Regions from separate parts of the Streptomyces sp. NPDC047081 genome, predicted to be linked through region 2. Evidence: riboswitches for the same ligand, from Rfam matches in the RefSeq annotation. Region 2 holds a riboswitch; each other region holds the start of a gene.
The links. Region 2 has a riboswitch for S-adenosylmethionine ahead of ABZ848_RS40930 (aminotransferase class V-fold PLP-dependent enzyme). Riboswitches for the same ligand answer to the same signal wherever they lie in the genome.
Positions count from the first base shown of each region.

Region 1: linked by a shared signal. The riboswitch ahead of ABZ848_RS16850 (amino acid ABC transporter permease) and the one ahead of ABZ848_RS40930 (aminotransferase class V-fold PLP-dependent enzyme) in region 2 are both predicted to bind S-adenosylmethionine.
Region 3: linked by a shared signal. The riboswitch ahead of thrC (threonine synthase) and the one ahead of ABZ848_RS40930 (aminotransferase class V-fold PLP-dependent enzyme) in region 2 are both predicted to bind S-adenosylmethionine.

Region 1 covers NZ_JBEYUY010000007.1:369,269-379,422, reverse strand. Annotated here, with positions in the region: gene ABZ848_RS16885 (LLM class flavin-dependent oxidoreductase) at 1-150, opposite strand, end outside; gene ABZ848_RS16880 (NtaA/DmoA family FMN-dependent monooxygenase) at 147-1,520, opposite strand; gene ABZ848_RS16875 (LLM class flavin-dependent oxidoreductase) at 1,541-2,755, opposite strand; gene ABZ848_RS16870 (putative leader peptide) at 2,867-2,956, opposite strand; gene ABZ848_RS16865 (GNAT family N-acetyltransferase) at 3,015-3,740, opposite strand; gene ABZ848_RS16860 (transporter substrate-binding domain-containing protein) at 3,809-4,831, opposite strand; gene ABZ848_RS16855 (amino acid ABC transporter ATP-binding protein) at 4,890-5,675, opposite strand; gene ABZ848_RS16850 (amino acid ABC transporter permease) at 5,672-6,655, opposite strand; SAM riboswitch class IV at 6,990-7,098, opposite strand; gene ABZ848_RS16845 (glutathione S-transferase C-terminal domain-containing protein) at 7,165-8,061, opposite strand; gene ABZ848_RS16840 (putative leader peptide) at 8,194-8,304, opposite strand; gene ABZ848_RS16835 (hypothetical protein) at 8,542-9,810, shown strand; gene ABZ848_RS16830 (NAD-dependent succinate-semialdehyde dehydrogenase) at 9,936-10,154, opposite strand, start outside.
Region 2 covers NZ_JBEYUY010000032.1:66,599-76,752, reverse strand. Annotated here, with positions in the region: gene ABZ848_RS40950 (c-type cytochrome) at 1-749, shown strand, start outside; gene ABZ848_RS40945 (Rieske 2Fe-2S domain-containing protein) at 746-1,801, shown strand; gene ABZ848_RS40940 (cytochrome bc complex cytochrome b subunit) at 1,798-3,432, shown strand; gene trpD (anthranilate phosphoribosyltransferase) at 3,574-4,638, shown strand; SAM riboswitch class IV at 4,714-4,830, shown strand; gene ABZ848_RS40930 (aminotransferase class V-fold PLP-dependent enzyme) at 4,955-6,316, shown strand; gene ABZ848_RS40925 (serine/threonine-protein kinase) at 6,386-8,578, shown strand; gene ABZ848_RS40920 (Lrp/AsnC ligand binding domain-containing protein) at 8,575-8,856, opposite strand; gene ABZ848_RS40915 (rhomboid family intramembrane serine protease) at 8,853-9,587, opposite strand; gene ABZ848_RS40910 (hypothetical protein) at 9,931-10,154, shown strand, end outside.
Region 3 covers NZ_JBEYUY010000011.1:70,550-80,703, reverse strand. Annotated here, with positions in the region: gene ABZ848_RS22180 (GNAT family N-acetyltransferase) at 1-427, opposite strand, end outside; gene ABZ848_RS22175 (NADH:flavin oxidoreductase) at 582-1,700, opposite strand; gene groL (chaperonin GroEL) at 1,868-3,490, opposite strand; gene ABZ848_RS22165 (cold-shock protein) at 3,836-4,042, opposite strand; gene ABZ848_RS22160 (MoaD/ThiS family protein) at 4,473-4,748, opposite strand; gene thrC (threonine synthase) at 4,745-6,031, opposite strand; SAM riboswitch class I at 6,050-6,196, opposite strand; gene ABZ848_RS22150 (glucosyl-3-phosphoglycerate synthase) at 6,325-7,269, shown strand; gene ABZ848_RS22145 (trehalose-6-phosphate synthase) at 7,350-8,813, shown strand; gene otsB (trehalose-phosphatase) at 8,801-9,655, opposite strand; gene ABZ848_RS22135 (DUF3263 domain-containing protein) at 9,665-9,901, opposite strand; gene ABZ848_RS22130 (extracellular solute-binding protein) at 9,956-10,154, opposite strand, start outside.

The sequences.
Region 1 (10,154 bases), on a different contig from region 2:
CCGCTCCCCCACGCCGAAGCCGTCGAAGCCCAACTCCTCGGCGAGCACGGCGTTTTCGAGGACCTCGCGGAACCGCTCGTGGGTGGACTTCCGTACCCCCGTGACCGGGTCCGGCCGGTGCACGATCAGGGTGATCGCGAGGAACTTCACGAGGCCACCCGCTGCTCGGACTCCTCGTCGGGGTGGGCGAGGCCGAGGTGGTGGCGGAGGGTCGGGCCCTCGTACTCGGTGCGGAAGACGCCCTGTTCCTGGAGGAGCGGGACGACCTTGTCGGCGAAGACGTCGAGGCCGCCGGGCGTGATGTGCGGGACGAGGATGAAGCCGTCGCTGGCGTCGGCCTGGACGTACTCGTTGATGGTCTTCGCGACGGTCTGCGGGGAGCCGACGAAGGTCTGGCGGTTGCCGGTGTTGATGACCAGGTCGCGGATGGACCAGTTGTTGGCGGCGGCCAGCTCGCGCCACTCGCGGGCGGTGGCCAACGGGTCGCGGTACATACGGACTTGGGCGCGGCCCTTGGAGATGTGGTTCTCGCTGACGTCCGGGTCGACGTCGGGAAGCGGGCCTTCGGGGTCGTACGAGGACAGGTCCCGGTTCCAGACGAACTCCAGGTGCTTGATCGCGGTGGCCCCGCTGACCTGCTGGCGGCGCACCTCGCGGGCGAGTTCCTCGGCCTCGGCGTCGGTGTCGCCGAGGGCGAAGCTCGCGGCGGGGAGGATCAGCAACTGGTCGTGTCCGCGGCCGTACTTGGCGAGGCGGTTCTTGACGTCCGTGTAGAACGCCTGCCCCTCCTCCAGGGCGGCGTACCGGCTGAAGATGGCGTCGGCGGACGAGGCGGCGAACTCGCGGCCCTCGTCGGAGTCGCCGGCCTGGAAGATCACCGGGCGGCCCTGCGGGGAGCGCGGGACGTTGAACTGGCCCTGGATGTCGAAGTGTTGGCCCTGGTGGACGAAGGCGCCGGCCTTCGCGTCGCTCAGGAAGACGCCCGTGGCCTGGTCGGCCACGATCTCGTCGCCGCGCCAGGAGTCGAAGAGCTCCTGGGTGGTGGCGAGGAACTCCTTGGCGCGGGAGTAGCGCTCGTCCTGCGGGAGGAAGCCGCCGCGGCGGAAGTTCTCGCCGGTGAAGGCGTCCCAGGAGGTGACGACGTTCCAGGCGGAGCGGCCGCCGGAGAGGTGGTCGAGGCTGGCGAACTGGCGGGCCACCTCGTAGGGCTCGTTGAAGGTGGAGTTGATGGTGCCGGTCAGGCCGAGGTGCTCGGTGACGGCGGCCAGCGCGGCGAGGATGGTGAAGGTGTCGGGGCGGCCGACGACGTCCAAGTCGTAGATCTTGCCGCCCTGTTCGCGCAGCCTGAGTCCCTCGGCGAGGAACAGGAAGTCGAACTTGGCGCGTTCGGCGGTCCGCGCGAAGTGCACGAAGGAGCTGAACTCGATGTGGCTGCCGGCCTGCGGGTCGCTCCACACGGTGGTGTTGTTGACGCCCGGGAAGTGCGCGGCCAGATGGATCTGCTTCAGCGGCTTGCTCATGTCGGTGCGGTCCTTCCGGCTCAGGCGGCGGTGGGGGCGTAGCGGTTGGCGGGGCGGGGCAGGCCCAGCAGACCGCGCAGGGTGTCGGCTTCGTATGCGGTGCGGAAGGCGCCGCGGCGCTGGAGCTCGGGGACCAGGCCGCGGGAGATCGCCGGGAGGTCGTGGCCGGAGACGGCGGGCCGCAGCCGGAAGCCGCTCAGGCCCTCGGCCGCCAACTCCTGGAGCAGGTCGGCCAGTTGGGCGGGCGTTCCGGCGAAGACGCGGGCATCGCTCGTGTACGGCTCCCCCGCGAGGGAGTCGAGGCGTGCGCGTCGGTCCTCTACCGCGGCCTGGTCGTCGTCGAGGAAGACCACCAAGTCACCGAAGACGTGCAGGAGTTCACCGGCGCGCCCGGCGGCCTCCTGCTCGGCGCGGATCTCGGCGACGATCGCGCGGGCCTGGCCGGCGTCGTGCGGGGTCACGTACCCGACGTCGGTCTGGCGGGCGATCAGCCGGTACGGGACGGTCTGGTGGCCGAGGGAGGTGACGAGCGGCTGGCCCTGCGGCGGGCGCGGGGTGATGGAGGGGCCCTTGACGCTGAAGTGCCTGCCCTCGAAGTCGATGTAGTGCAGCTTGTCGCGGTCGATGAAGCGGCCGGTGGCGACGTCCCGGATCTCCGCGTCGTCCTCCCAGCTGTCCCAGAGCCGGCGCACGACCTCGACGTAGTCGGCGGCCTCGTCGAAGTGCTCGGTGAGCCGCTCCTGCCCGGCCGGGCTCCGGAGTTCGGCCAGGTCGAGCGGCGGGAAGGTGCGGCGGCCGAAGTGGTCGGCCTCGTGCGGGCGGGCGCTGATCTGCACGCGCAGACCGGCGCGGCCGGTGCTGACGTAGTCGAGGGTGGCGATCGCCTTGGAGATGTGGAACGGCTCCGTGTGGGTGGCGATCACGGTCGGGACCAGGCCGATGTGCCGGGTGAGGGGCGCGATGCGGGACGCGATCAGTACGGCGTCCAGGCGGCCGCGTACCTGGTCGGTGCGGCCGTCCAGCTCGCCGTAGTGCGAGGACTGGAGGCCGAGCCCGTCCTCGAAGGTCACGAAGTCGAGCAGGCCGTGCTCGGCCTCGGCGACCTGGTCGGCCCAGTATCCGGCGGTGAACAGGTCGCGTGGCCGGGCCACTTGCTCGCGCCAGGAGGCGGGGTGCCAGCCGGTGCCGTCCAGGGCGACGGCGAGGTGCAGACGGGAAGCGGGGGTTGAGGACACGAGGGTGCCTTTCCTGGAGGTCCGTACGAGATCACGCCGGCTGCGGAACAGGGCGTACGGCGGCTGGGAGCGCAGCGAATGGGGGTCCCCCGGCCGAAGGCTGGGGGAGGGTCAGGAACAACAGAGCGCGCCGGCCACGCGCAGAAGGTCGATGTGGGGCCGGGAGTGCAGGCGGACGCGGCGGCCGAGGACACGTGTCATCTCTCGCACCTCCGCCGGTTCGCGCGAACAGTCGCCTTCGACAGGGACAACGGCACGGCTATGCCGTTTCTTCCAGGCCTGCGGCACCTGTTCGTCGTACGAGCGCGAAGACCGAACGGCGGCGCAGGGTGAAGCCGATCGACTCGTACAGGCGGATCGCGTTCGCGTTGCCGGCCGCGGCGTGCAGGAAGGGGTGCTCGCCGCGTTCCTTGATGCCGGCCGCGACCGCGCGGACCAGGCGGGTGGCCAGGCCTCGGCCGCGATACGCCGGGTCGGTGCAGACGGCGCTGATCTCGGTCCAGCCGGGTGGGTGGAGGCGTTCGCCGGCCAGGGCCACGAGGCGGCCGTGGTGGCGGATGCCGAGGTAGGTGCCCATCTCCACGGTGCGCGGCAGATAGGGGCCGGGTTCGGTGCGGGCGATCAGGTCGAGGATCTCGGGTACGTCGTCGAGGCCGAGGCGTACGGCCTCGGGGTCGGGCTCGGCGCGCAGGGCGGTGTCGACGAGCTGGACGCCGTGGCCGGTGCGGACGACCTCCCAGCCCGGGGGCGGCTCGGTCACGCCCCGGACGGAGGCGGTGCCGCCGGGGCCGACGAGGGTGGCCAGGTCGGCCCAGGCGCGCGGGTCGCCGAGGTCGGCGACGGCGTGGAAGGGGGCCACGTCGGCCGGGTAGCGGGCGGCGCGGCCCACGCGCTCGGCGAAGTGGGCGTGCGGGCCGGTGAGCGCGGCCCAGGCGGGGTTGTCGAGGATGTGGGCGGCGGTGGCTTCGATGCTGACGGTGGACATGGTGTGACGGTCTCCAGGGTGGGGCTCCGCCGCGGGTCGGCGGCGGAGCCCCGGCGCGTGACGGCGGGTCAGGAGTTGTCGAGGGGCAGGCCGGGCGGGTTGATCTCCGACTTGGCGACGGCGTCGTTGGAGAGGTTCCAGGCCTTGAGCCACTGGGCGTACTGGCCGTGCTCGATCAGGTAGTTGATCGCCTCGGACAGGGGCTTGGCGAGGCCGCTTCCCTTCTTCGCGGTCGCGGCGATCAGGCCCTGGAGGTCGGCACCCGCGCCGGAGTACTGGCCCGCGATCTTCGTCGGGTTGGGCGTGCTCGCGGTCTGGGTGACGTGGTAGGAGAGGTTGGGGCTGGGGCCCAGGTAGGCGTCGATCTTGCCGCTGTTGAGGGCCAGGTAGATGCTCGGGCTGTCCTGGAAGTACTTGACGGTGAGCTTCTTGCCCTCCTTCTCCAGCTTGGACTTCCACTCCAGCAGGATGCGCTCCTGGTTGGTGCCGGCGCCGACCGAGATCGTCTTGCCGGCGAGGGCCTCGTAGTCGCCGTCGAAGCTGAACTTGGAGCTCTTGAGCGTCTCGAAGGCGAGGTCGTCCTTGCGGTAGGAGGCGAACTCGTACTTCTGCTTGCGCTCCTCGGTGTCGGTGATGTTCGAGAAGCCGACGTCCACCTTGCCGCTGTCGATGCCGACGAAGAGGTTCTCCCAGGTGAACCGCTTGACCTCGGGCTTGAGGCCGAACACGGCGGCGACCAGGCGGGCCAGGTCGGACTCGGAGCCGGTCAGCGTCTTCTGGTCGCTGCCGATGAAACCGAGCGGCGGGGAGCCGGAGGGCAGGGTGCCGGAGCCGATGACCAGCTTGCCGCTCTTTCTGATCGCGGCGGGCAGCTGGGCGCTGATGGACTTGACCTCGGAGACCTTGAGGGTGGTCTCCTTGGCGGCGCCGTTGGAGACGAGACCGACGGTGACCGTGCCGGTGGCGTCGGACGTCTTGGTCGCGGCGTCGCTGTCCCCACCGCAGGCGGCGAGCCCGGTGGCGAGGGTGGCGACGGCGGTCGCCGCGGTGATGCCGCGTATCAGGCTGCGTCGGGAGATGTGGGTGGGCATGGCTGTTCCTTAGGAGATGAGAGAAACGGTGGTGCGGGGAAAGGAAGTTGACGGTCGGTCAGAGGACCTTGCTGAGGAAGTCCCTGGTCCGCTCGTGCTGTGGCTTGTCGAGGACCTCGGAGGGCGGGCCCTGCTCGACGATGCGGCCGTCGTCGATGAAGACGACCCGGTCGGCGATCTCGCGGGCGAAGCCGATCTCGTGGGTGACGATGACGAGGGTGGTGCCGCTGGTCGCCAAGTCCTTGATGACGGACAGGACTTCACCGACGAGCTCGGGGTCGAGGGCCGAGGTCGGCTCGTCGAAGAGGATGACGCCGGGGCGCAGGGCGAGGGCCCGGGCGATGGCCACGCGCTGCTGCTGGCCGCCCGACAGCTGCCGTGGATAGGCGGTGGCCTTGTCGGCGAGGCCGACCCGGCCGAGGAGTTCGCGGGCGAGCTCCAGGGCCTCGGGCTTGGTCAGCTTCCCGGTGGCGACGGGGGCGGCGGCCACGTTGTCGAGGACGGTCAGGTGCGGGAAGAGGTTGAAGTTCTGGAAGACGAACCCGATCCGGCCGCGCTGCGCCAGGATGGCCCGCTCGCTCAGCTCCTTCAGCCGCTCCCCCTGCCGGCGTACGCCGATCAGCTCGCCGTTGAGGCTGACATGGCCGATCTCGGGCTTCTCCAGGTGGTTGATGACCCGCAGCAGGGTGGACTTGCCGGAGCCGGACGGGCCGAGGATCACGGTGACCTCGCCGGGGCGGACGGTCAGGTCGACTCCGTTGAGGACGCGGTGGGCGCCGTACCACTTGTGCACGTCACGCACCTCGACGGTGGCGGCTCCGGTGTCGAGCGTGGTGGCGGTCATACGGCGGCCTCCCGGCGGATGCGGGCGCGCAGGTCGGCCAGGACGGCCCGCAGCTTCTGGAGCGGGGTCGGCGGCAGGGAGCGCGTGGCGCCCCGGGCGTAGTACCGCTCGACGTAGAACTGGACGACGGAGACGACGCTGGTGAGGATCAGGTACCAGACGGTCACGACGAGGAGCAGCGGTACGACGTCGCCGGGGTAGGTGGCGCCCATGGACTGGGCGACGCCGAACAGGTCGAGCAGCGAGACGTAGAAGACCAGTGAGCTGCTCTTGATCAGGCCGATCAGCTGGTTGACGTAGTTCGGGGTGATCGACCGCAGCGCCTGCGGAAAGACGATCTTCCGGAACTGGTAGCCCTTGGGCAGGCCGAGGGCGGCGGCCGCCTCGTGCTGGCCCTGGTCGACGGAGAGGATGCCGCCGCGGACCACCTCGGCCGCGTAGGCCGCCTCGTTGAGGCTGAGGCCGATCACGGCGATGACCATGTCGGTGGCGAGCTTCGACTCGTCGAAGGAGAAGAAGGCCGGTCCGAAGGGCACGCCGACGCTCAACGTCTTGTACAGGGCCGAGAAGTTGTAGAGGAAGAGCAGGACGACGATGAGCGGGATGGAGCGCAGCGCCCACACATAGGTCCAGCTGACCGCCCGCAGCACCGGGCTCCTGGAGAGCCGGGCCAGGGCGAGCAGGATGCCGCCGAGAAGGCCCAACACCGCGCTGTAGGCGGTGACTTCCAGGGTGATGAGCAGGCCGTCGAGGATGGTCGGGCGCAGGAACCAGTAGCCGAAGCGGTCCCACTGGTAGAAGGGGTTGGTCGCCAGGCCGTGCACGAACTGGGCCGCCAGGACCAGGACGACGGCGGTGGCGATCCACCGCCCGGGCCGCCGCAACGGCAGAACTCGCTGTGCGGCAAGGGGCTTTGACGGTACGTCGGTGGGCGGCGGTGCCTCGGTCAGGGACACGGCGGTGCCTGGGGGTTCGGTCATGGAGGGCTCCGGCAAGGTCGGTCGACCCCCGGACACGGCGAAGTCGGCGTACTACGAGTGCAGGACGCGACGCACGGGCACCGGGAGCTGGGCGGACAACGGCACACCGCGGGCGCGGTGTTCGTCAGGAACGCGGGGGCTGGGAGGAGACGTCAGCCCCGACAGCGGGCACGGCCCGGTGCGGTACACAGTGCGCTGCTCACCCGGAGCAGATCGACGCTCCGGTCCGCGACGAGCACCTTCGCGTACGGCCGTACGCAGCCCTCGGCGCGGCGCGTGGCCGTCCTGGAGGCTGCGTACATGTCCGTCACCGTGCTCTTCCGGCCCCTGGGGCCACTCGCGCTTACCGAAACGTCATCCGGTCCGGTCGTCACCTGGGGCACCCCACCGCGTGCGAGGGTTGCCGGTCAGCAAGCCAGGGCTTGTCGCTGACACTCATGACCGTTCTGGGTCGCAGTGAAGCCAATCGCCCGAACGTATGTCAATGGTCGTCCACTTGATGGACAGGCTCAGGGCCGGTCGACCTGCGGTCCGGCGCCTTTGCCGTCCGCAGCGTGGGTGGCCCAGTCCAGGATCTGGACGGCGGCTCCGGCGGCCTCCAGGCCCTGGCAGCGGGCGTGGTGGCGGCGCTCGATGCCGGGCAGGTCGAGGTGCCCGCCGAAGGCCGGGTGGGCGGTGAGCCGGCGGGCGTAGGCCCACAGGGCGGGGTGGTCGGCGATGCGCTGCACCGCGGCGGCGTCGAGGTGGTTGCGGTGCACGGTGTCGAGCTGGACCAGCGCGACCCACAACTCGACGTCCGCGGCGGTGATTTCGTCGCGGATCATGTAGGTGCGGCCGTCGAGCCAGCGGTCGAGGGCGCCGAGGGTTTCCAGCAGTGTGCCCAGTGCCATGTCACATACCACTGGCTCCCCGCCGGCCGACCCGGCCCGCTGTGCCGCCTCCTCGATCCCCTCCGCGCACATCCGCTCCACGGCCTCGATCTCCGACTCCGCCCCGCACGGGTACAGCGAGAGCCGCTCGCCGCCGAAGCGCCGGGCCAGGTCGCGCATGATGTCCGGCGTGTGCGTGCTGACGATCCGGCCGGACCAGTCGTCGCTGAGCACCGGTCCGACGGCCGGCCCGGCGTACCGGTGGGCGGTGGCCTCGTACAGCGGACGGAGGACGGAGTGGCCGCCCTCGGCACAGTCGGGGACGGCGGGCAGGAGGGTCGCCGGACAGATGGTGTCCAGGCCGAGCAGGGCGTGGGTGACGGCGATGCGCAGGCCGTCGGGACACGCGGTCGACAGATGGAGCCGGTAGCGGCCCGGCACGGCGTAGTGGCCGCTGCGCGCGTCCCGGCCGATGCGGCCGCGGAAGGCGGGCGCGGGCCGGTCGGCTGCGTGGGCGGCCAGTGGTGTGACGGTCATGACTCTCCCCGGGAGCGGGCGCGGACGTACGCGCGGCGGTAGCGACGTCGGGCGAGGGAGCAGGGCTCACCCGTGCGGGCCGGACGGGACGACACCCTCGTAAGGCGTCCGTCGGCTCGGGATGGGCGCGGCTCAGCCCTGGAGGTCGATCGCGCTGCAGACACGCTGCAGATCGATGTGACGGCGGGAGGTCAGAAGAGGCGAACGGCTCACTGGGACGGTGACCGACTCAAGGCGCCTCATGTTTCCCTACCTATTCACTAGGATTCCTCTCTGGGAGTGTCGATCGAGGTGGGGACGGCGTCAAGAGGGCCGTCCCGCATCGCGGACAGCCGCATGGACAGCCGCCTCTCGGACCACAGCCGCCACTTCCTTCCCCGGTGCAACCATTCCGCGTCAGGGCTTGTCTGTTGTTGCGGAACTCGCGTTCCCCAGCAGTTAGTCCGCCCGACGCCGACGCTTCACCTCCGAGGACCCCCCATGCTCCAGAGCTCTTCCGGCCTCCGTCCGCTCCGCCAGACCGCCGGCGCGCTCGGTGCCGTCGCCGTACTGGCCCTGGGCGCCGTGCCGGCCGCCGCCGACGACGCCTCCACGGCCGAGGTGACCCTGGCGAAGATCCCCGCGGTCGACGGGGTGAGGCCGGGCAACGGTTTCGAGGTGCCGGTCGCCTTCACCAACACGGGCACCGCGGCGGCGGACAAGGTCTGGCTGACGTACTCCGTCACGCGCGGCCTGAGCCACACCGAGCTGCCCGCCAACTGCCTTCGCTACGAGGTGCCTTCCTACGACGAGGCACCGAGCAAGTCCGAGGCGATCTGCGAGTTCGACCAGACCGTGGAGCCCGGGGCCGTCTACGCGCCCGAGCAGCCGCTGGCGCTCAGGGCGCTCGACCGTGCGCTGTACGACCGGTTGCGCGTGACGGTGGAGACCGGCGAGCCCTCCCCCGACGAGAACGCGAGCGCGCCGGTGCGCGGAACGGGCCCCGCGGTCAAGCTCGTTGAGCAGCCCGACGCCACTCCGGCCGGGCCGCGCGACGGCTCGCACCCCGACTGGGACGCGGCCGACGTGAAGGTGACGGCGGACAACACGGCCGACTTCCGGGTGACGGGGGCGGAGCTGAAGGGCGCGGTCGGGGACACGGTGCCGCTCACGGTGAAGTTCACGAACGCGGGGCCTGCGTGGGTGCTGCGGGACGGCGGGGTCTCGGTGACCAAGGTCCGCATCAAAGTGCCGTCCGGTACGACGGTGACGAAGGCGGACGGCTTCTGCGACAAGGTGGAGGCCGGAAGCTACGAGTGCGGCACGAGCCAGTCCTGGGAGGACGAGGGCGACGGGGAGACGTACACCTTCAAGTTGCGGATCGACAAGGCGGTGTCGGGGACCGACGGTGCCGGGGGCTCCGTGTCGCTCGCCGGTCCGTCCCGGCCCTTCGACACCGACAAGGCGAACGACACGGCCGACATCACGCTCGACGTGACCGGCGGCGGGTCGACGGGCGGCAGCGGGTCGACCGGCGGTGACGGCTCCTCGGCCTCCGGCGGGTCGTCCACGGGCGGCTCCGGTTCGACCGGCGGCTCCACGACGAGCGGCTCATCGGCCTCCGGCAGTACGGGCGCCACCACGGACGGCGACCTGGCGAGCACCGGTTCCGGCTCGACCCTGCCGATCGCGGGCGCGGCCGTCGTGGCCGTCGGTGTCGGCACGGGCGCGGTCCTGGTCGGGCGCCGCCGTCGCGCGGGCCGCCGATAGGTCTTCCCCCACGGGAAGGAACGGGCCGGCCGGGGACCCGGATCCCGGCCGGCCCGCGGTCCGTCAGCTGGTGCTGACCCGCAGGGCCGGCGTCGCCGCGTCGTACACCGCGCGACCGTGCCGCGTCACCTGACCGGAATCGCCAGGTACTGGTACTCCAGGAACTCGTCGATCCCGAGCCGGCCGCCCTCCCTCCCCAGCCCCGACTGCTTGACACCGCCGAAGGGAGCCGCGGGGTTGGAGACCAGGCCCGTGTTCAGGCCCACCATTCCCACCTCCATGCGCTCGCTGACCCGCAGGGCCCGGTCCAGGTTCTGGGTGAACAGGTAACCGACCAGACCCCA
Region 2 (10,154 bases):
CGCTGGCGGCCACTGGGGGGCTGTACGCCGCGTTCGCGCCCGCGAGCAAGGCGCAGGCCGATGAAACCTCCCAGTCTCTCGCCATCGACGAGGGCAAGAAGCTCTACTCCGTAGGCTGCGCTACGTGCCACGGAACCGGCGGTCAGGGCACCACCGACGGCCCGAGCCTGGTCGGCGTGGGCTCCGCGGCCGTCGACTTCCAGGTCGGCACCGGCCGTATGCCGGCCCAGCAGCCGGGCGCGCAGATCCCGCGCAAGAAGGTCATCTACAGCCAGGCCGAGATCGACCAGCTGGCCGCGTACATCGCGTCGCTGGGCGCCGGCCCGACCGTCCCCACGAAGGCGCAGTACGGCCCCGACGGTGCCGACATCGCCAAGGGCGGCGAGCTGTTCCGCACCAACTGCGCGCAGTGCCACAACTTCACCGGCAAGGGCGGTGCGCTGACGCACGGCAAGTTCGCGCCGAGCCTCGAGGGCGTCGACCCGAAGCACATCTACGAGGCCATGCAGACCGGCCCGCAGAACATGCCGTCGTTCCCCGACACCACGCTGTCGGAGCAGAACAAGAAGGACATCATCGCGTACCTGAACGCGGTCAACGGTGACGACACCGAGAGCCCCGGCGGCCTTGAGCTGGGCGGTCTCGGCCCGGTCTCCGAGGGCCTGTTCGCCTGGATCTTCGGACTCGGCGCGCTGATCGCGGTCGCCGTCTGGGTCGCCGCTCGGACCGCAAAGGCCAAGAAGTCATGAGTAGCCAAGACATTCCAGAAGAGAACCTGCCCGCTGAGCAGGACGCGCACGGCGCGGTAAGCGTCGCGGACGACAAGGACCCCTTCGCGGATCCGGGTCTGCCCCCGCACGAGCACCGGATCCAGGACATCGACGAGCGGGCTGCCAAGCGGTCCGAGCGCACGGTGGCCATGCTGTTCACGGTCTCGATGCTCGCCACGGTCGGCTTCATCGCCTCCTACGTGGCGATCCCGCACGACAAGTCGATCTTCGTCTTCCCGATCGGCCACATCAACGCGCTGAACTTCGCGCTGGGCCTCACCCTGGGCCTCGCGCTGTTCGCCATCGGCGCCGGCGCGGTCCACTGGGCCCGCACCCTGATGTCCGACGAGGAGATCGCCGACGAGCGGCACCCGATCGAGGCCTCGCCCGAGGTCAAGGCCAAGGTCATGGCCGACTTCAAGCAGGGCGCCAAGGAGTCCGCGCTCGGCCGCCGCAAGCTGATCCGCAACACGATGTTCGGCGCGCTGGCCCTGTTCCCGCTCTCCGGCGTCATGCTGCTGCGCGACCTCGGCCCGCTGCCGGGGACCAAGCTCCGCCACACGCTGTGGTCCAAGGGCAAGCTGCTCGTCAACATGAACACCAACGAGCCGCTGCGCGCCTCCGACGTCGCGGTCGGCTCGCTCACCTTCGCCAAGCCCGAGGGCCTGGAGGAGCACGACGAGAACTTCCAGACCGAGATCGCCAAGGCGGCCCTGATGATCGTCCGGCTGCAGCCGGACAACATCAAGGACAAGCGCGAGCTCGAGTGGTCGCACGAGGGCATCGTGGCGTACTCGAAGATCTGCACCCACGTCGGTTGCCCGATCTCCCTCTACGAGCAGCAGACGCACCACGTGCTGTGCCCCTGCCACCAGTCCACCTTCGACCTCTCCGACGGTGCCCGAGTGATCTTCGGCCCCGCCGGTCACGCCCTGCCGCAGCTGCGCATCGGCGTGAACGACCAGGGCTACCTCGAGGCGCTCGGCGACTTCGAAGAGCCCGTCGGTCCTGCATTCTGGGAGCGCGGATGAGCACCAACACCAGCACCGAGGCCCGGCGCGGCAAAGCGCCGGCCGGCGAGCGCGTCGCCGACTGGGCCGACGGCCGGCTGGGGATCTACTCCCTGGCCAAGACCAACATGCGCAAGATCTTCCCCGACCACTGGTCGTTCATGTTGGGCGAAGTGTGCATGTACAGCTTCATCATCCTCATCCTCACGGGTGTGTACCTGACGCTGTTCTTCCACCCGTCGATGAACGAGGTGGAGTACCACGGCAGCTACATCCCGCTGCAGGGCCAGATGATGTCCGAGGCCTTCAGCTCGACCCTGCACATCTCCTTCGACGTGCGCGGTGGTCTGCTGATCCGGCAGATCCACCACTGGGCCGCGCTGATCTTCCTCGCGGGCATGTTCGTGCACATGATGCGCGTGTTCTTCACCGGCGCGTTCCGCAAGCCGCGTGAGGTCAACTGGCTGTTCGGCTTCCTGCTGCTCGTCCTGGGCATGTTCACCGGCTTCACTGGTTACTCGCTCCCGGACGACCTGCTCTCCGGCACCGGTGTCCGCTTCATGGAGGGCGCCATCCTGTCCGTGCCGATCGTCGGCACGTACCTGTCGATGTTCCTCTTCGGCGGCGAGTTCCCCGGCGGCGACTTCGTGGCCCGGTTCTACTCGGTCCACATCCTGCTGCTGCCGGGCATCATGCTCGGCCTGATGGTGGGCCACCTGATCCTGGTCTTCTACCACAAGCACACGCAGTTCGCGGGCCCCGGCAAGACGAACAACAACGTCGTCGGCATGCCCCTGCTGCCGGTGTACATGGCGAAGGCCGGCGGCTTCTTCTTCCTGGTCTTCGGCGTCATCACGGCCATCGCGGCGATCGCCTCGATCAACCCGATCTGGGCCATGGGCCCCTACCGCCCGGACCAGGTGTCGACCGGCGCCCAGCCCGACTGGTACATGGGCTTCTCCGAGGGCCTGATCCGTGTCATGCCGGGCTGGGAGATCAACCTGTGGGGTCACACGCTCGTCCTGGGTGTGTTCATCCCGCTGGTGATCTTCCCGCTGGTCCTGGTCTCGATCGCGGTCTACCCCTTCATCGAGTCCTGGGTCACCGGCGACAAGCGCGAGCACCACATCCTGGACCGTCCGCGCAACGCCCCGACGCGTACCGCGTTCGGCGCCGCCTGGATCTCCTGGTACTTCGTGCTGATGATCGGTGGCGGCAACGACCTGTGGGCCACCCACTTCCACCTGTCGATCAACGCGATCACCTGGTTCGTGCGTGTCGCCTTCTTCGTGATGCCGGTCCTGGTCTTCATCGCCACCAAGCGGATTTGCCTCGGCCTCCAGCGCCGCGACAAGGACAAGGTGCTGCACGGTCGCGAGTCCGGCATCATCAAGCGCCTGCCGCACGGTGAGTTCATCGAGGTGCACGAGCCGCTCAGCCAGGACGCGCTGCACACCCTCACCGCGCACGAGCAGTACAAGCCGGTCGAGATCGGCCCGACGGTCGACGAGAACGGCGTGGAGCGCAAGGTGAAGGGCGCCGAGAAGCTGCGCGCCAAGCTCAGCGAGGCGTACTACGGCGAGGAGTCCCAGATTCCGAAGCCGACCGTCGAGGAGTACAAGGAGATCACGAGCGGCCACGGCCACCACTGATCCCCACCTGTCGCTGCGCTCGCCACAGCGCGGCAGAAGGGCCCCGTCCGGTGTTCGGACGGGGCCCTTCTCCATGCCCTGAGCTGGATAGGGTGGGGCTCACCACTGTTTTCCGGTTCTACGACGACCAGGAGCGGCCTTATGAGCGCTGTGACCCCCGCTGGAGGCGACACCGCGGCGGGCCGTTCCTGGCCCAGGCTGCTCAACGGCCTGCTGGACGGCCACGACCTGTCCGCCGACGACACCGCGTGGGCGATGGACCTGATCATGCGCGGCGAGGCGACGGACGCGCAGATCGCCGGGTTCGCGGTGGCGCTCAGGGCCAAGGGCGAGACCGTCGAGGAGATCACCGGTCTGGTCCGCACGATGTACGAGCACGCGAACGTGATCGAGGTGCCTGGGCGCACCGTCGACATCGTCGGTACCGGCGGCGACGGCGCGAAGACGGTGAACATCTCCACGATGTCGTCGATCGTCATCGCCGGCACGGGCGCGAAGGTCGTCAAGCACGGCAACCGGGCCGCGTCGTCCGCGTCCGGTGCCTCGGACGTCCTGGAGAAGCTCGGCGTCAATCTGGAGCTGACACCCAAGCGGGTGGCCGAGGTGGCCGAGGAGGCCGGTATCACCTTCTGCTTCGCGATCAAGTTCCATCCGGCGCTGCGTCATGTGGCCGCCGCGCGTGGGCAGTTGGGCATCCGGACGACCTTCAACGCGCTCGGTCCGCTCACCAACCCGGCGAAGGTGAAGGCACAGGCGGTCGGTGTCGCCGACCCGCGCATGGCCCCGCTCATCGCGGGTGTGTTCGCCGAGAGGGGCAACTCCTCACTCGTCTTCCGCGGCGACGACGGCTTCGACGAGCTGACGACCACGGCGACCTCCCGCGTCTGGATCGTCCGCGACGGCAAGGTCACCGAGGAGACCTTCGACCCGCGGGACGTCGGCATCCAGCTGGTCCCCGTGGAGGCCCTGCGGGGAGCGGACCCGGCCTACAACGCCGACGTCGCCCGCCGCCTGCTCGACGGCGAGACGGGCCCCGTCCGCGACGCCGTACTCCTGAACTCGGCGGCGGCGCTGGTGGCTCTCGACCCGGGCCCCGGCACCCTCGCCGAGCAGATCGCCGCCGGCATGGCCAAGGCGGCCGAGTCGATCGACTCCGGGTCGGCCAAGCGGGCGCTGGACCGCTGGGTGGCGGCCAGCAACGCGTAACCGCCGTGAGGCGCGGTCCCGTAATCCGGACACGAGTTGCGGGACCGCGATCACTTCACGTACGTTCCTGTACCAGGTCATGAGTGACAGTCATGAGGCCCCGGCCGACTGTCCGGCAACCCTCCGTCCGTGGCGGGGTGCCCCGGGTGAAGACCAGGCCGTAGGCAGCGAGGTCTACGGCAAGCGCGGGCCCCTCTCGAAACCAGGGGTCCTGGTCGTTCGAGGGAGTCTTCCGTGAGCAAGCGAATGCGATAGGGCGCCGAGCCCCGCCTCCGCACACCCATCTCACCTTTTTCTCTTTTCACGGGAGTTCCCCATGTCCGTCTCCACCGCTGCCTCCGCCCGGACCATTTGTGCCCCGCTGCCCGTTCTGGGCCGTGATGTAACCGTCCCGCTCGTCACCGGCGGCGAGGTCACCTACGCGGCGCTCGACTACGCGGCCAGTGCCCCCGCCCTCCAGCGCGTCTGGGACGACGTCGCGGCCTACGCGCCCTACTACGGCAGCGTCCACCGCGGCGCCGGCTACCTCTCGCAGCTCTCCACCGACCTCTTCGAGAACGCCCGCAGGACCGTCGCCGAGTTCCTGGACTGCCGCGCCGACGACCAGCTGATCTTCACCCGGTCGACCACCGACTCGCTCAACCTCCTCGCCGCCGCCCTCCCGGCCGACTGCCAGGTCTTCGTCTTCGAGACCGAGCACCACGCGAGCCTGCTGCCCTGGCAGGACGCCCGGGTCACCTACCTCAACGCCCCGCGCACCCCGCGCCAGGCCGTCGAGACCCTGGAGAAGGCCCTCGCCGACCGCGACCCCTACGGCCCGGCCCTGGTCTGTGTGACCGGCGCGTCCAATGTCACCGGCGAGCTGTGGCCCGTGAAGGAACTCGCCGCCGCCGCCCACGCGCACGGCGCCCGGATCGTCCTCGACGCCGCCCAGCTGGCCCCGCACCACCCGGTCTCCGTGCAGGACCTCGACGTCGACTGGGTCGCCTTCTCCGGCCACAAGCTGTACGCCCCCTTCGGCTCCGGAGTCCTGGCCGGCCGCGCCGACTGGCTCCAGGCCGCCGACCCCTATCTCGTCGGCGGTGGCGCCAGCCGCAAGGTCACCCGGCGCGAGGACGGGGGAGTGGACGTGGAGTGGCACGAGAGCGCGGCCCGCCACGAGGCCGGCTCCCCGAACGTCATCGGCGCCTACTCCATCGCGTCGGCCTGCAAGGCCCTCACGGAGGCCGGCTTCGACACGCTGGTGGCCCGTGAGCAGTACCTGATCGAGAAGGTGAAGGCGGGTCTCGCCGAGGTCCCCGAGGTCCGCGTCCTCTCCCTCTTCGGCGACGACGCCCCGCGTGTCGGCGTGATCTCCTTCGTCGTCGAGGGCTGGAACAGCTCGCACTTCGCCGCCGCGCTCTCCGCCGAGTACGGCATCGGCGTCCGCGACGGCCTCTTCTGCGCCCACCCGCTGGTCAGGACCCTGCTCGGCTCCGACCCGCAGACCCAGGGCGAGTGCGGCGCGCCCGAGGCCGCGCCCGGCGAGAAGTCGCTCAACGCGATCCGGGTGAGCTTCGGCGCGGGCACGCCGGACGAGCACGTCGAACGGTTCGTGAACGCCGTCAGGGAACTGGTGACGGCCGGCGCGAAGTGGCAGTACCGCACCGAGGACGGCCGTTGCGTGCCGGCGGTCTGAGGCGCCGTACGACATCCGACGTATACGCTCCCCCTCAAGCAGCAGGACGCTGAACAGGGGGAGCACGGGGTGGAATCGCTGCGCGCGAACGATCCGCGGCGGATCGGGCCGTACGAGGTGCTGGGCAGGCTCGGTTCGGGCGGCATGGGGGAGGTGTACCTCGCCGAGGGGCGGGGCGGGCTGCGGCTGGCCGTGAAGGTGGTGCGGGCCGAGCACGCCGAGGACCGCACCTTCCGGGCCCGCTTCCGGCAGGAAGTGCGGGCCGCGCAGACCATCGGCGGGACGGGGACGTACACCGCGCGGGTCGTCGACGCCGACACCGAGGCCGAACGGCCTTGGATGGCAACCGAGTTCGTCGAGGGCCCGAACCTGCGGGACGCGATCCTCGACCACGGCGCGCTGCCCGACCGCGCGGTGCGGCTGCTGGCCGCCGCGCTCGGTGAGGCGCTCGCCGCGATCCATGCCAAGGGGATGGTCCACCGGGACCTGAAGCCCTCCAACATCCTGCTGGCGCCGGACGGCCCGCGGGTCATCGACTTCGGGATCGTACGGGCGCTGGAGGCGACCGCGCTGACCAACACCGGGGCGGTCGTCGGCTCGGTCGGCTATGTCTCGCCCGAGCAGATCCGCAACGGCGCGGAGGTGGGCCCGCCGAGCGACGTGTTCTCGCTGGGCGCGGTCCTCGCGTACGCGGCGGCGGGGCGCGAACCCTTCGGCGAGGGCCAGGACTCGGTGATCCTGCTGCGCATCCTGACCCGCGACTTCGACCTCTCCGGCGTACCGGACACGCTCCGGCCCCTGGTCGAGGCCTGCCTGGCCGAGGACCCGGCGGCCCGCCCGGCCCCGCCAGCGGTCCCCGCGGCCGCCGGCCACACCCCCGACACCCTCCGCGAGGGCCTGCGCCCCGGCTGGTACCTGGCCCCCGTGCCCGCCGGCGAGCGCGAACGCTGGCTCCCGGAGCGGGACTCGGGGGAGCGGGAGAGCCGGGTCGAGTACGTCGCGCCGATGACGGTCACCGAGGTGACGGACATACCCGATGTGACTGCCGACGCAGGCGTGCCGACCGCCGAACGCCCTTCCCGCCGCGGCATGTTGAGGGTGCTGACCGGCGGGGCCGTCATCGCCGCGGGGGCCGGGACCGGTGGCTGGCTGTGGCTGCGGGACCGGGGCGGAAGCGACGGGTCGGGGGGTTCCGGCGGTGTGCCCGGCACGTCCGTCTCCAGTGACCGGTCTTCGGGGGCGACGCTCCCGCCGGGCGTGAGCTGGGCGTACGACGCGGGCGGGCTCGGCGGGCGCGCGGGCGGCCGGCACGGGGCGTGTGTCGCGGTGTCGCCCGCCGGCGACCGGTTGTACGTCGGGGGCGCGGACGGCTCGCTGCACGCGCTGACCCCCGCCGGGAAGCAGCTGTGGGCGGTCGACCTGGGCGGCCCGGTGATGCCGCCGGTGGCCACCGACGACGGCGTGTACTGCCTGCTGGAGGACGGCGGCGAGGGCGCGTCCAAGCTGTGCGCGGTCACGCCGAACGGGCGGCTCCACTGGACGAAGAAGATCGACGGGGGCGGCAGCCAGTTCCCGGTGACCGCCGGTGACCTGCTGCTGGTCACGACCGGTGCCACGTCGGACGAGGGCAGCGTCCGGGCCTACCTCCCGAGCGGCGATCTCGTCTGGGACAAGCGGACCGACGCGGCGCCCACCAGCGAGCCGGCGGTGGGCAACGGCCTGGTCTACGTCGGCACCTTCGGGGACGTCGTACAGGCCTTCGACATGATGGACGGGAAGCTGCGCTGGTCGGCGTCGGCGGGGGTGGACCCCGGGCGGCCCACCCGGATCGGCAGCACGCTGGTGGTGGGATCCGGCGGCACGGAGTCGCTGCACGGCATCGGCGTGAGCGGCAAGGTCCTGTGGAACGCCGCCAACGACGACGCGGGCGGAGGCCGGTACTTCACCTCGGTCCGGTTCGGCGGCCTCGCGGTCACCACCGACCAGGGGCGCCTCGCGGCCATCGAGCCCGCGACCGGTAAGACGAAGTGGGCCTTCGAGAGCCCGCAGGGCGGCGCGGACCACAGCGACCCCACGGTCGTCGGGAACTCCGTCTACGTCTGTCTGGACGGCGCCCTCTACGTCGTGGACGCGAACGGCAGGCAGCTCCGCAAGCTGTCCTTCGCCGACCCCGAGCTCGACGGCGGCGTCCACAGCCCCGTGGTCCTGCGCAACCGCGCCTATGTGGCGACCGCCGTGGGGATCGCCGCCCTGGAGCTCTAGCTGTCCAGCCCGATGGCGAACGCCGCCTCCAGGTCGTGCTGGGAGTACGTGCGGAAGGCGACGTGCGTGTCCGTGGCCTCGACGCCGGGGATCTTGCTGATGCTGCCGGGGATGACCTCGGCGAGGTCCTCGTGCTGCTTGACCCGGACCATCGCGATCAGGTCGTAGGTGCCGGTGACCGAGAAGACCTCGCTGACGGAGTCCAGCGCGGCGATCCGCTCCGCGATCTCGGGGATCCGGTCCACGCTGGTCTTGATGAGGACGATCGCGGTGATCACGGCTGGTTCTCTCCCTCGGGGGCCGGAGCTGGGGCGGAGTCAACTGTAGTCGTACGGCGGAATCGGGCCCACGCGTACAGGAAGCCCAGCCCGAAGCCCACCAGGTGCGCCAGATATGCCACCCCGGGGCCCTGGGGCGCCCGGCCCGCCGCGAGCCACTGGAGGGACGCCCAGAAGGGCAGCACCACCCAGGCCGGGAAGCGCAGCGGGAGGAAGAAGAGGAACGGGAGCAGGCTTGTGACCCTGGCTCCGGGGAACAGGTAGAGAAACGCCCCGAGGACCGCCGAGATCGCCCCGGACGCGCCGACCAGGGACTGCTCGGACGCGGAGTTCGCCGCCGCGTACCCCAGCAGGGCGAGGTAGCCGCAGCCGACGTAGAAGAGGGTGAACTGGAGACGGCCCATGCGTTCCTCGGTCATCACCCCGAAGACGTAGAGGAAGAGCATGTTGCCGAGCAGGTGGACCCAGCTGCCGTGGACGAAGAGGGCCGTGGCCGGGGTCAGGGCGGCGCGCGCGGAGCCCTCGAACAGCTCGGCCGGGACCACGCCCCAGCGGTGGAAGTAGGCGCGCTGCGCGGCGAGCAGCGCGTCCCCGGAGCCGTAGGCCGGATTCAGCCCCCCGGCGGGGCCGGCCACGAAGGCCAGACAGCAGACGGCGATCAGCCCGTACGTGACCGGTGCCGAGGGTCTGCGGAGCACTCTGCCGACGGTCGCGTTCCAGTTGCCGATCATGAACACAGAGCATGACGTAACCGGACGCAGGGTCACAGACCGCCTCGCCGCCAGGGCCTGTCCGGCGGATCAGGTCGGAGGGAATCGGCGGCAGCCTGTTGGCGCAGGTGAGCGGGGTATGGTGCGTCCGACTGCAAGGCGGAGGAGGGCGCCGATGCGGAGCATCGGTAACCGACGACAACGCCGCAGGTGGGCGTGCCATACCCCGCGTCTCCGACATGATCCGCCGGACAGGCCCTGGGGACGGACCAGCGGCGGGTTGCCGCCAGGCCGTAGGGTTACGGCCACACGCTCCAGGGAAACTGGCGCGTCACGGAGACTAGAAGGAAAGCGAACAGTCACGATGACGGTTCCCCTGCCGACCGCCTCGACGCGGTGGCGCTGCACCCTCTGCGGAAACCTCACGCGCTTCGACGTGACCCGCTCGTCGAAGGTGGTCGAGTACGTCCACCTCGACCTGGCCGGAGAGCCGAAGGTCGAGGAGCGCGAGGTGGTCAGTGAGACCATCGAGTCGGTGCGCTGCCGCTGGTGCAACGCGGTGGATCAGGTGGAACTCGTGGACAGGCC
Region 3 (10,154 bases), on a different contig from region 2:
CGACGAGCCCCATGCCGAGCCCCTTGCCGCGATGGTCGGCGTGCGTCCCGAGGATCGTGAGGTAGAAGAACGGCTCGGCGGGATGCGCCTCCTCGAACCGCTCCCCGATCTCCATGATCGCCCGAGCGGTCCGCTCATCGGTCACCTCGGCCAACTCCCGCTCCAGCCGCCCCACTTCCTCCTCCGTCAGCTCAACCCCGCCCGGCGGGATCCAGATGGCGGCGGCTTCGACGTTCGGGGTCACGAGGGTCCAGGGATAGCGGAGGGCGGAGGTGACGTAGACCCGCCACATGACAGCCGCCTGATCGGCCCGCCGCGCCTCGTCGGGAAAGGCGGCCCCCCAGACGGGGTCATGGAAGAAGGCGGAGTTGAAGGTGGAGACGATGGACTCGACATCGGCGGGACCGGCGACACGGACGGAGGTCATACACCCATTCTCACCTCCGGCCGGCAAATCCAGCCCGTCCGGCGTTTGAGGACGAGGCCGAAGGCCGATGGGGGTCTGGGGGCGCAGCCCCCAGGGACGCGCACCCCCACCACCCCGCACCGGCATCCAGCAGCTCGGCTCGGCTCAGCTCAGCTCAGCTCAGCGACCGCAGCGCCGCCGCGTCATACGGCGCCAGCTCCTCCACCCGCCCCGCAAGCACCTTCGCCGCCCACTCCGGATCCTGCAGCAGCGCCCGCCCGACCGCGACCATGTCGAACTCCTCCGCCTCCAACCGGTCGAGAAGGTTGTCGATCCCCTTGACCGGCGCCCCTTCACCCTGGAACCCCTTGAGGAAGTCCCCGTCGAGACCGACCGACCCGACGGTGATGACCGGCTTGCCCGTGAGCTTCTTCGTCCACCCGGCCAGGTTCAGATCCGAACCCTCGAACTCCGGCAGCCAGTACCGCCGCGTGGACGCATGGAACGCGTCGACACCCGCGGCGGCCAGCGGCGCGAGGATCGCCTCCAGCTCCTCCGGCGTCTCGGCGAGCCGCGCGCTGTACTCCTGCTGCTTCCACTGCGAGTACCGGAAGATGACCGGGAACTCGGCCGACACCGCTTCCCGGACCGCCGCGACGATCTCCGCCGCGAAGGTGACACGCCCGACGGCGTCACCGCCGTACGCGTCCTTACGACGGTTCGTGCCCGCCCACAGGAACTGGTCGAGGAGGTACCCGTGGGCGCCGTGCAGCTCCACACCGTCGAACCCGATGCGCTCCGCGGCCGCAGCGGCCTCGGCGAACGCGCCGATGACGTCGTCCACGTCCTTCTGCGTCATCGCCTTGCCGGTCGGCTCGGCACCCGCGGTCACCAGGCCGGAGGGGCCGACGGCGGGGGCGTCGGCGTAGGGCGCCTGTCCCTGCTCGCGGACCATGCCGATGTGCCACAGCTGCGGGACGATCGTGCCGCCCGCCGCGTGCACGTCCTCGGCGACCTTGGCCCAGCCCGCGAGCTGCTCCTCACCGTGGAAGCGCGGTACGCGGTCGCTGTTGCCGGCCGAGTCGTGGCCGACGTACGTCCCCTCGGTGACGATCAGCCCGACGCCGGCGGCGGCACGGCGTGAGTAGTACGAGGCCACGTCGGCGCCCGGGACGCCGCCCGGGGAGAACATCCGGGTCATCGGCGCCATCACGATCCGGTTCGGGACGGTGAGGCCGTTGATCGTCGTCGGCCGGGAGAGGATCTCGGCGGCGCGGGAGGTCGCGGTGGTCACGTGGGTGGACTCCTCGTTCGGGGGCATTATTGACCGGCTGGTATGTGCACACGCATTGTTGCACCCGCTTAAGCAACCCTCCTATGACCTCGAACACGCCCGAGGGCGGCACCCCCTGTTTCCAGGGAGTGCCGCCCTCGGTGGAACCCGGATCAGCCGGAGGCCGATCAGAAGTCCATGTCACCGCCCGGCATGCCGCCACCGGCGGGCGCGGCGGCCTTCTCCGGCTTGTCGGCGATGACGGCCTCGGTGGTGAGGAAGAGCGCGGCGATGGAGGCGGCGTTCTGCAGGGCAGAGCGGGTCACCTTCGCCGGGTCGATGATGCCTTCCTTGACCAGGTCGACGTACTCACCGGTCGCGGCGTTGAGGCCGTGACCCGGGGTGAGGTTGCGGACCTTCTCCACCACGACGCCGCCCTCGAGGCCGGCGTTCACGGCGATCTGCTTCAGCGGGGCCTCAAGGGCGAGCTTCACGGCCTGCGCGCCGGTCGCCTCGTCACCCTCCAGCTCCAGCTTCTCGAAGACCTGGGAGGCCTGCAGCAGGGCCACGCCACCACCGGCGACGATGCCCTCCTCGACGGCCGCCTTGGCGTTGCGCACGGCGTCCTCGATGCGGTGCTTGCGCTCCTTGAGCTCGACCTCGGTCGCGGCACCGGCCTTGATGACGGCGACGCCACCGGCGAGCTTCGCCAGGCGCTCCTGGAGCTTCTCGCGGTCGTAGTCCGAGTCGCTGTTCTCGATCTCGGCGCGGATCTGGTTGACGCGGCCCGCGACCTGCTCGGAGGAGCCGGCACCGTCGACGATGGTGGTCTCGTCCTTGGTGATGACGACCTTGCGGGCCTTGCCCAGGAGGTCCAGGGAGGTGTTCTCGAGCTTGAGACCGACCTCCTCGGAGATGACCTCGCCACCGGTGAGGATGGCGATGTCGTTCAGCATCGCCTTGCGGCGGTCGCCGAAGCCCGGGGCCTTGACCGCGACGGACTTGAAGGTGCCGCGGATCTTGTTGACGACCAGGGTCGACAGGGCCTCGCCCTCGACGTCCTCGGCGATGATCAGCAGCGGCCTGCCCGACTGCATGACCTTCTCCAGGAGCGGGAGCAGGTCCTTGACGGAGCCGATCTTGGAGTTGGCGATCAGGATGTACGGGTCGTCGAGCGACGCCTCCATCCGCTCCATGTCGGTGGCGAAGTACGCCGAGATGTAGCCCTTGTCGAAGCGCATACCCTCGGTGAGCTCCAGCTCCAGACCGAAGGTCTGGGACTCCTCGACGGTGATGACGCCTTCCTTGCCGACCTTGTCCATCGCCTCGGCGATGAGCTCGCCGATCTGGGTGTCGGCGGCGGAGATGGAGGCCGTCGAAGCGATCTGCTCCTTGGTCTCGACATCCTTCGCCTGCTCGAGCAGGGCACCGGAGACGGCCTCGACGGCCTTCTCGATACCGCGCTTGAGGGCCATCGGGTTGGCGCCGGCGGCTACGTTGCGCAGGCCTTCCTTGACGAGGGCCTGGGCGAGGACGGTCGCGGTGGTCGTACCGTCACCGGCGACGTCGTCCGTCTTCTTGGCGACTTCCTTGACCAGCTCGGCGCCGATCTTCTCGTACGGGTCCTCGAGCTCGATCTCCTTGGCGATGGAGACACCATCGTTGGTGATCGTGGGGGCGCCCCACTTCTTCTCGAGGACGACGTTGCGGCCCTTGGGGCCGAGCGTCACCTTCACGGCGTCCGCGAGCTGGTTCATGCCGCGCTCGAGGCCGCGCCGCGCCTCCTCGTCGAACGCGATGATCTTGGCCATGTGAAGTGGTCCCTCCAGGACTGGGGGTGATTCCTTCGGACCGCGCCCGCGCCCGCGACGGACGGCTCGCACACCTCGTGGTTCCTTGCCCCACCCGGCCTGCGGGCCTCACCGACCCGGTCCTTCTTTGTCACTCTCACCTTCAGAGTGCTAACGCCAATGATTAGCACTCGACCCATGCGAGTGCAAGCGGCTCTCGGGGATCGGCCAGGTCTCCCACGGGCCCCGACGGGCCCTGACGCGCGCCCCGGGCATGCCGAAGGGCTCGTAACCCATGACTCCCCATGGGATACGAGCCCTCCGAAGAAGAACGAAGAACGACGCTGTTACTGCCCGGCGCGTGCTTCAGCTGGTCGCCAGTCGGACCATGTCCGCCTGCGGCCCCTTCTGACCCTGCGAGATCTCGAAATCGACCCGCTGGCCCTCTTCCAGGGTGCGGTACCCGTCCATCTGGATGGCGCTGTAGTGGACGAAAACATCCGCACCACCGTCGACCGCGATGAAGCCGTACCCCTTCTCCGCGTTGAACCACTTGACGGTGCCCTGAGCCATGCCTAACTCCCCTATTACTGGCCCTTGCACAGATCCGCACTTCGCGGATCCGGGTCAGACCTCACCCCCCACGGTTTGGGGGCGTGCGCCGGAACGCGTCGACCGCGGCTGAATGTATCTGTCCAACTGCCGTCTGCAACAGGTCAATCGGACGAGAATTCTGGACGGAACCGGTCCGGAATGTAGTGAGAATTCGCCTGAATTCAGGGCAAGTCGGGCCCCACAAAGGGAACATAAGCCGCAAAAGACCTGCACACTTTGGCTGCTTCTTGTTGCACCCGGAGCCGGTACTCATATGCGTCCGGCATGCGGGAAGCAGCAGGTTCCCCAACTGTACCGTGCTCAACCATGCAGAATTGCCCCCTCCGCTTCTCTCACGGAGGGGGCAATTCGGTGAACTCTTGGTGACCGCCGTTACCGACGGTAATAATCAGCCTCCGGCGACGGCCGGGATGATCGAGACGCCCGCACCGTCCGGGGTCGCCGTCTCCAGCCCCTGCTCGAACCGCACGTCGTCGTCGTTCACGTACACATTGACGAACCGCCGCAGCTTGCCCTGGTCGTCGAGAACCCGGGCGGCGATACCGGTGTGGTTCTTCTCCAGGTCGCTGATGACCTCGGCAAGGGTGGCACCCTCGGCGGAGACCTCGGCCTGGCCGCCGGTGTAGGTACGCAGGATGGTGGGGATGCGGACGTTGACGCTCATGCGAGGCCAGCCTCTCGGAAGGAGTCCAGGTTCGGGCGGATGGTGGCGGTGAGGCCGGTCCCGGCCACCGCGTCGAGGGTCTTCAGGCCGTCGCCCGTGTTGAGGACGACCGTGGTGAGGGTCGGGTCGAGTACGCCGTTCTCGATCAGCTTGCGCGTGACGCCCACGGTCACGCCACCGGCGGTCTCCGCGAAGATGCCCTCGGTGCGCGCCAGCAGCTTGATCGCGTCGACGATCTGCTCGTCGTTCACGTCCTCCACCGCACCGCCGGTCCGGCGCGCGATGTCCAGCACGTACGGCCCGTCCGCCGGGTTGCCGATCGCGAGGGACTTGGCGATGGTGTTCGGCTTCTGCGGCCGGACCACGTCGTGCCCCGCCTTGTAGGCGACCGACACCGGCGAGCACCCTTCCGCCTGCGCGCCGAAGATCTTGTACGGCCTGTCCTCGACGAGCCCGAGCTTGATCAGCTCCTGCAGCCCCTTGTCGATCTTCGTCAGCTGCGAACCGGAGGCGATCGGCACCACCAGCTGGTCCGGCAGCTTCCAGCCCAGCTGCTCGCAGATCTCGTACGCCAGGGTCTTGGACCCCTCCGCGTAGTACGGCCGCAGGTTGACGTTGACGAAGCCCCAGCCCTCGCCGGCCGGGTCGCCGATCAGCTCGGAGCAGAAACGGTTCACGTCGTCGTAGTTGCCCTCGATGCCGACGAGCTCGCCGCCGTAGACCGCGGCCATGACGACCTTGCCCTGCTCCAGGTCGTGCGGGATGAACACGCAGGAGCGGAAGCCGGCCCGGGCGGCGGCGGCACCGACCGCACCGGCGAGGTTGCCGGTGGAGGAGCAGGAGAGGGTGGTGAAGTCGAAGGCGCGCGCGGCCTCGATGGCCTGGGCGACGACGCGGTCCTTGAAGGAGTGCGTCGGGTTGCCGGAGTCGTCCTTCACGAAGAGCTTGCCGGCGTCGACGCCGAACTCGCGCGCGAGGTTGTCGGCCTGGACGAGCTTGGTCCAGCCGGGGTTGATGTTCGGCTTCTCGGCCACGTCGGCCGGAACGGGCAGCAGCGGCGCGTAACGCCAGATGTTCGCGGGTCCCGCCTCGATCTGCTTGCGGAGCTCCTCGGTGTCGTAGGCCGAGAAGTCGTACGCGATCTCCAGCGGGCCGAAACACTCCTCGCAGGCGAAAACCGGACCGAGCGGTACGCGGTGACCGCACTCGCGGCAGGAAAGCGCCGCGGCGGGACCGAGGTCGACGGTGGGGTTCGTGGTGCTTGCAACAGTCTGCGCAGCCATGTGAGGCGAGGCCCTTTCTCCTCATCTTCCTCACGACGCATCTCGCCGTGAGACGGATTTGGCACCTTCCCTAGCCGGGAGCCTCACCACGACGACGTGGAAAGACCGGCTGGAGGGTTGCCGGGGCTTCATCGGGCCGTATCCCTCTGCCCCTCTGGATGAGCGGTATTCGATTGTTCGTTCAACGATCTCGGACATGCGATGGTCATCGACGTTGTTCAAGACTGTAACCGAAGGCCAGGACAGTTGAGATAGTCGTCCGAACCGCGAGACACATGTGAGGAGCCGCCTACGTGCTGGAAGAAGTCGAGCGCTGGCTGAGCACCCGCTCCTGGTCCGTCACAGACCGTCCGCTGCACCAGATCCTCGCCGCCAAGCACCGCTCGGGCCAGACGGTCTCCGTCGTGCTGCCCGCGCTCAACGAGGAGGAGACGGTGGGCGACATCGTCGCGATCATCCGTCACGACCTCATGCAACAGGTCCCGCTCGTCGACGAGATCGTCGTCGTCGACTCCGGGTCCACCGACCGCACCTCCGAGGTCGCCGAGGCGGCCGGCGCACGGGTCGTCCACCGCGACGAGATCCTGCCGCGCATCCCGACGGTCCCCGGCAAGGGCGAGGTGCTGTGGCGCTCGCTGCTGGTCACGAGCGGGGACATCGTCTGCTTCATCGACGCCGACCTGAAGGACTTCTCGTCGGACTTCGTGTCCGGAATCGTCGGCCCGCTGCTCACCGACCCCGGGATCGACCTGGTCAAGGGCATGTACGACCGTCCGCTCGCCGGCGCGGCCGGGCAGGGCGGCCGGGTCACCGAGCTGATGGCCCGCCCGCTGCTGAACATGCACTGGCCGCAGCTGGCCGGTTTCGTGCAGCCGCTGGGCGGCGAGTACGCGGCCCGCCGCTCCCTCCTCGAACAGCTCCCGTTCCCCGTCGGCTACGGCGTGGAGCTCGGCATGCTGGTCGACGCCCTGCACCTCGTCGGTCTCGACGCGCTCGCCCAGGTCGACGTCGGCGTCCGCAAGCACCGGCACCAGGACGGCCAGGCGCTCGGCCGTATGGCGGCGGCGATCTACCGCACCGCCCAGCTCCGCCTGGCCCGCGGCCACCTGATCCGCCCCTCGCTCACCCAGTTCGAGCGGGGCGAGGACGGCTTCGAGCCGCGCACCTATTCGGTGGACACGGAGGAACGGCCGCCGATGGTGGACATCCGGGAGTACCTGGAGAGAAAGGCCGCGTAAGACGGGCGCGACCAGCCCCCACCGGCCCGCGGCCGACGGGGAACGTTTGGGCGGTTGGGTGCCGGGCTAGGGTTCGAGGCATGGCTTCATCGCAGAGCGCCCCCGTGCTGGTCGCGTCCAATCGCGGCCCGGTCTCGTACGAGGTGTCGGAGGACGGCTCGCTGACCGCCAAGCGGGGCGGTGGCGGGCTGGTCTCCGGTCTGTCCGCGATCGGCCCGGACGCGGGCGCGCTGTGGGTGTGCTCGGCGCTGTCCGACGGCGACCGCGAGGCGGTACGGCGCGGGGAGGGCGAGGCCGGCGTACGGATGCTGGACATCCCGGCCGACGTGCACGCGGACGCGTACAACGGCATCGCGAACTCGGTCCTCTGGTTCGTCCACCACATGCTGTACCAGACGCCGCTGGAGCCGGTGTTCGACGCGGAGTTCCGGCGGCAGTGGGAGTCGTACGAGGCCTACAACCGGGCGTTCGCCGAAGCTCTGGCGGAGGAGGCGGCCGAGGGTGCGGCGGTCCTCGTACAGGACTACCACCTGTGCCTGGTGCCGGGGATGCTGCGGGAGCTGCGGCCGGATCTGCGGATCGGGCACTTCTCGCACACGCCGTGGGCGCCGGAGGACTACTTCCGGATGCTGCCCGACGACATTCAGGTGCGGTTGATGGAGGGCATGCTCGGGGCGGACCGGGTGGCGTTCCTGACCTGGCGGTGGGCAACGGCGTTCCAGAAGTGCGCGGACGGGGTCGACGTCGAGCGCTGGGTCTCCAGGTGGCCGTCGGGCGCCCCCAGGACCATCGAGCACCTGCGCGACGGCCGCCGCACCGGCCGGGAGACGCTGATCGGCGTCCACGGGCTCGGCGCCGACGCCGAGTTCCTGCACGCGCGCTCGCACGAGGCGGACGTCGAGGAGCGGATGGCGGCGCTGCGGGAGGAGATCGGCGCGGGGCGCAGGACCATCGTCCGGGTGGACCGGACGGAGCTGTCGAAGAACATCGTGCGCGGGCTGCTGGCGTACCGGCAGCTGCTCGACGACCGCCCCGAGTGGCGCGAGCGGGTCGTGCACGTGGCCTTCGCCTACCCCTCCCGGCAGGACCTCGCCGTCTACCGGGACTACACGGCCGAGGTGCAACGGCTGGCGGAGGAGATCAACTCCCAGTACGGGACGGCGGGTTGGACGCCGGTCGTCCTGCACGTCAAGGACGACTTCGCCCGCTCGCTGGCGGCGTACCGGCTGGCCGACGTGGCGCTGGTGAACCCCATCCGGGACGGCATGAACCTGGTCGCGAAGGAGGTGCCGGTGGTCTCCGACGAGGGCTGCGCGCTGGTGCTGTCGCGGGAGGCCGGGGCGTTCCAGGAACTCGGCAAGGACGCGCTCGTGGTGAACCCCTACGACGTGATCGGCACGGCGAACGCCCTGCACGAGGCGCTGACCATGCCGGTGGAGGAACGGGCCGAGCGCACGAAACGGCTCGCCGCGGCGGCGACGGCGCTGCCACCGGCGCAGTGGTTCCTGGACCAGCTGAACGCCCTGGTGGATCAGCCGAGTTGAGCCGCCAGAGCGGTCAGTAGGCGTACGACCCCCTCCGGCCCCTCCACCACCAGGTCGGCCCGCTCCCGCAGCTCCGTCACCTCGTCGCTGCCGCTGCACACCAGCAAGCCCGGCACGCCGTCCGACCGCAGTTTCTCCACCGCCGCGAACGCCGGGAGGTCGCCCAGGTCGTCGCCGGCGTAGAGGACCGCCGTCGCGGCCGTTTCGCGGGCGTGGTCCAGGAGGGCGACGCCCTTGTCCATGCCGGGTGGGCGGAGTTCCAGGACCAGGCGGCCCGGTTCGACGATCAGGCCGTGGCGGGTGGCCAGGTCGGTGAGGGGCTCGCGGAGGGCGTCGAACGCGGCCTGCGGGTCGGTCGCCCGGCGGGTGTGGACGGCGACCGCGCGGCCCTTCTCCTCGATCCACGTGCCCTGCCAGGCCCCCACCCGGTCCAGGAACCCGGGCAGTTCGGCGCGGACCGCGGCGACCCCGGGGTGCGGCGGGGGAGCCGTGACCTCGCCGCTGACCGCGTCCCAGCGCTCGGCGCCGTAATGCCCGAGGACGGTGAGGTGCTCCAGGCCGGGCACGCCCGCGAAGCCCCCGTGCCGGACGGCGACGCCCGCCGGGCGGCCGGTCACCACGGCGACCGAGGCCACCTTCGGGGTGAGCCGCGCCAGCGCGGGGACCGCGTCCGGATGGGCGCGGGCCTGTTCGGGGTCCGGCACGATCGGGGCGAGGGTGCCGTCGAAGTCGAGGGCGATCACCGACCTGCCGGGGTTGGCCAGGATCGCGTCGAGTCCGTCACGGCCGGCCCGGGTGGCGGGCGTCGGCAGGGGGTCCGTGTCCGTGTCATGGGTGCCCATACGGCGACCCTAACGGTCACCCCTGCGCCGCTCCCGCACCCTTCTCAGCCTGTTCACCGTCACCGGGTCGTGGGCCAGCGCCCGCTCGTCGTCCAGCAGCGCGTTCAGCAGCTGGTAGTAGCGGACCGGAGCCAGCCCCAGCTCCTCCCGTATCGCCCGCTCCTTCGCGCCCGGGCCCGTAAACCCCCTGCGCTCCAGTGCGAGTACGGCCCGCTCCCGCTCCCCCAGCTGCTGCTCCTCTTCCATGTCACGAACCGTAGCGCCCACCACTGACAGTCACCCCTCCGGAGGAGCGGGAGGCTACTGCCCGCTCTCCGCCATGGACGCCGTGGACTGCAGCTGCGCGAGCGTCGCCGCCGGGCTGCCGTTCGCGGTCACCGCCTGGCCTATCCGCTTCTTCACCGCCGCGCTCACGGCCGCCCACGAGGTCTTGTCCACCGGCGGCAGCTCGGACTGCGGCAGCTCGTCCAGGAACGGCTTGAGGTCGGCGTCCTGCTTG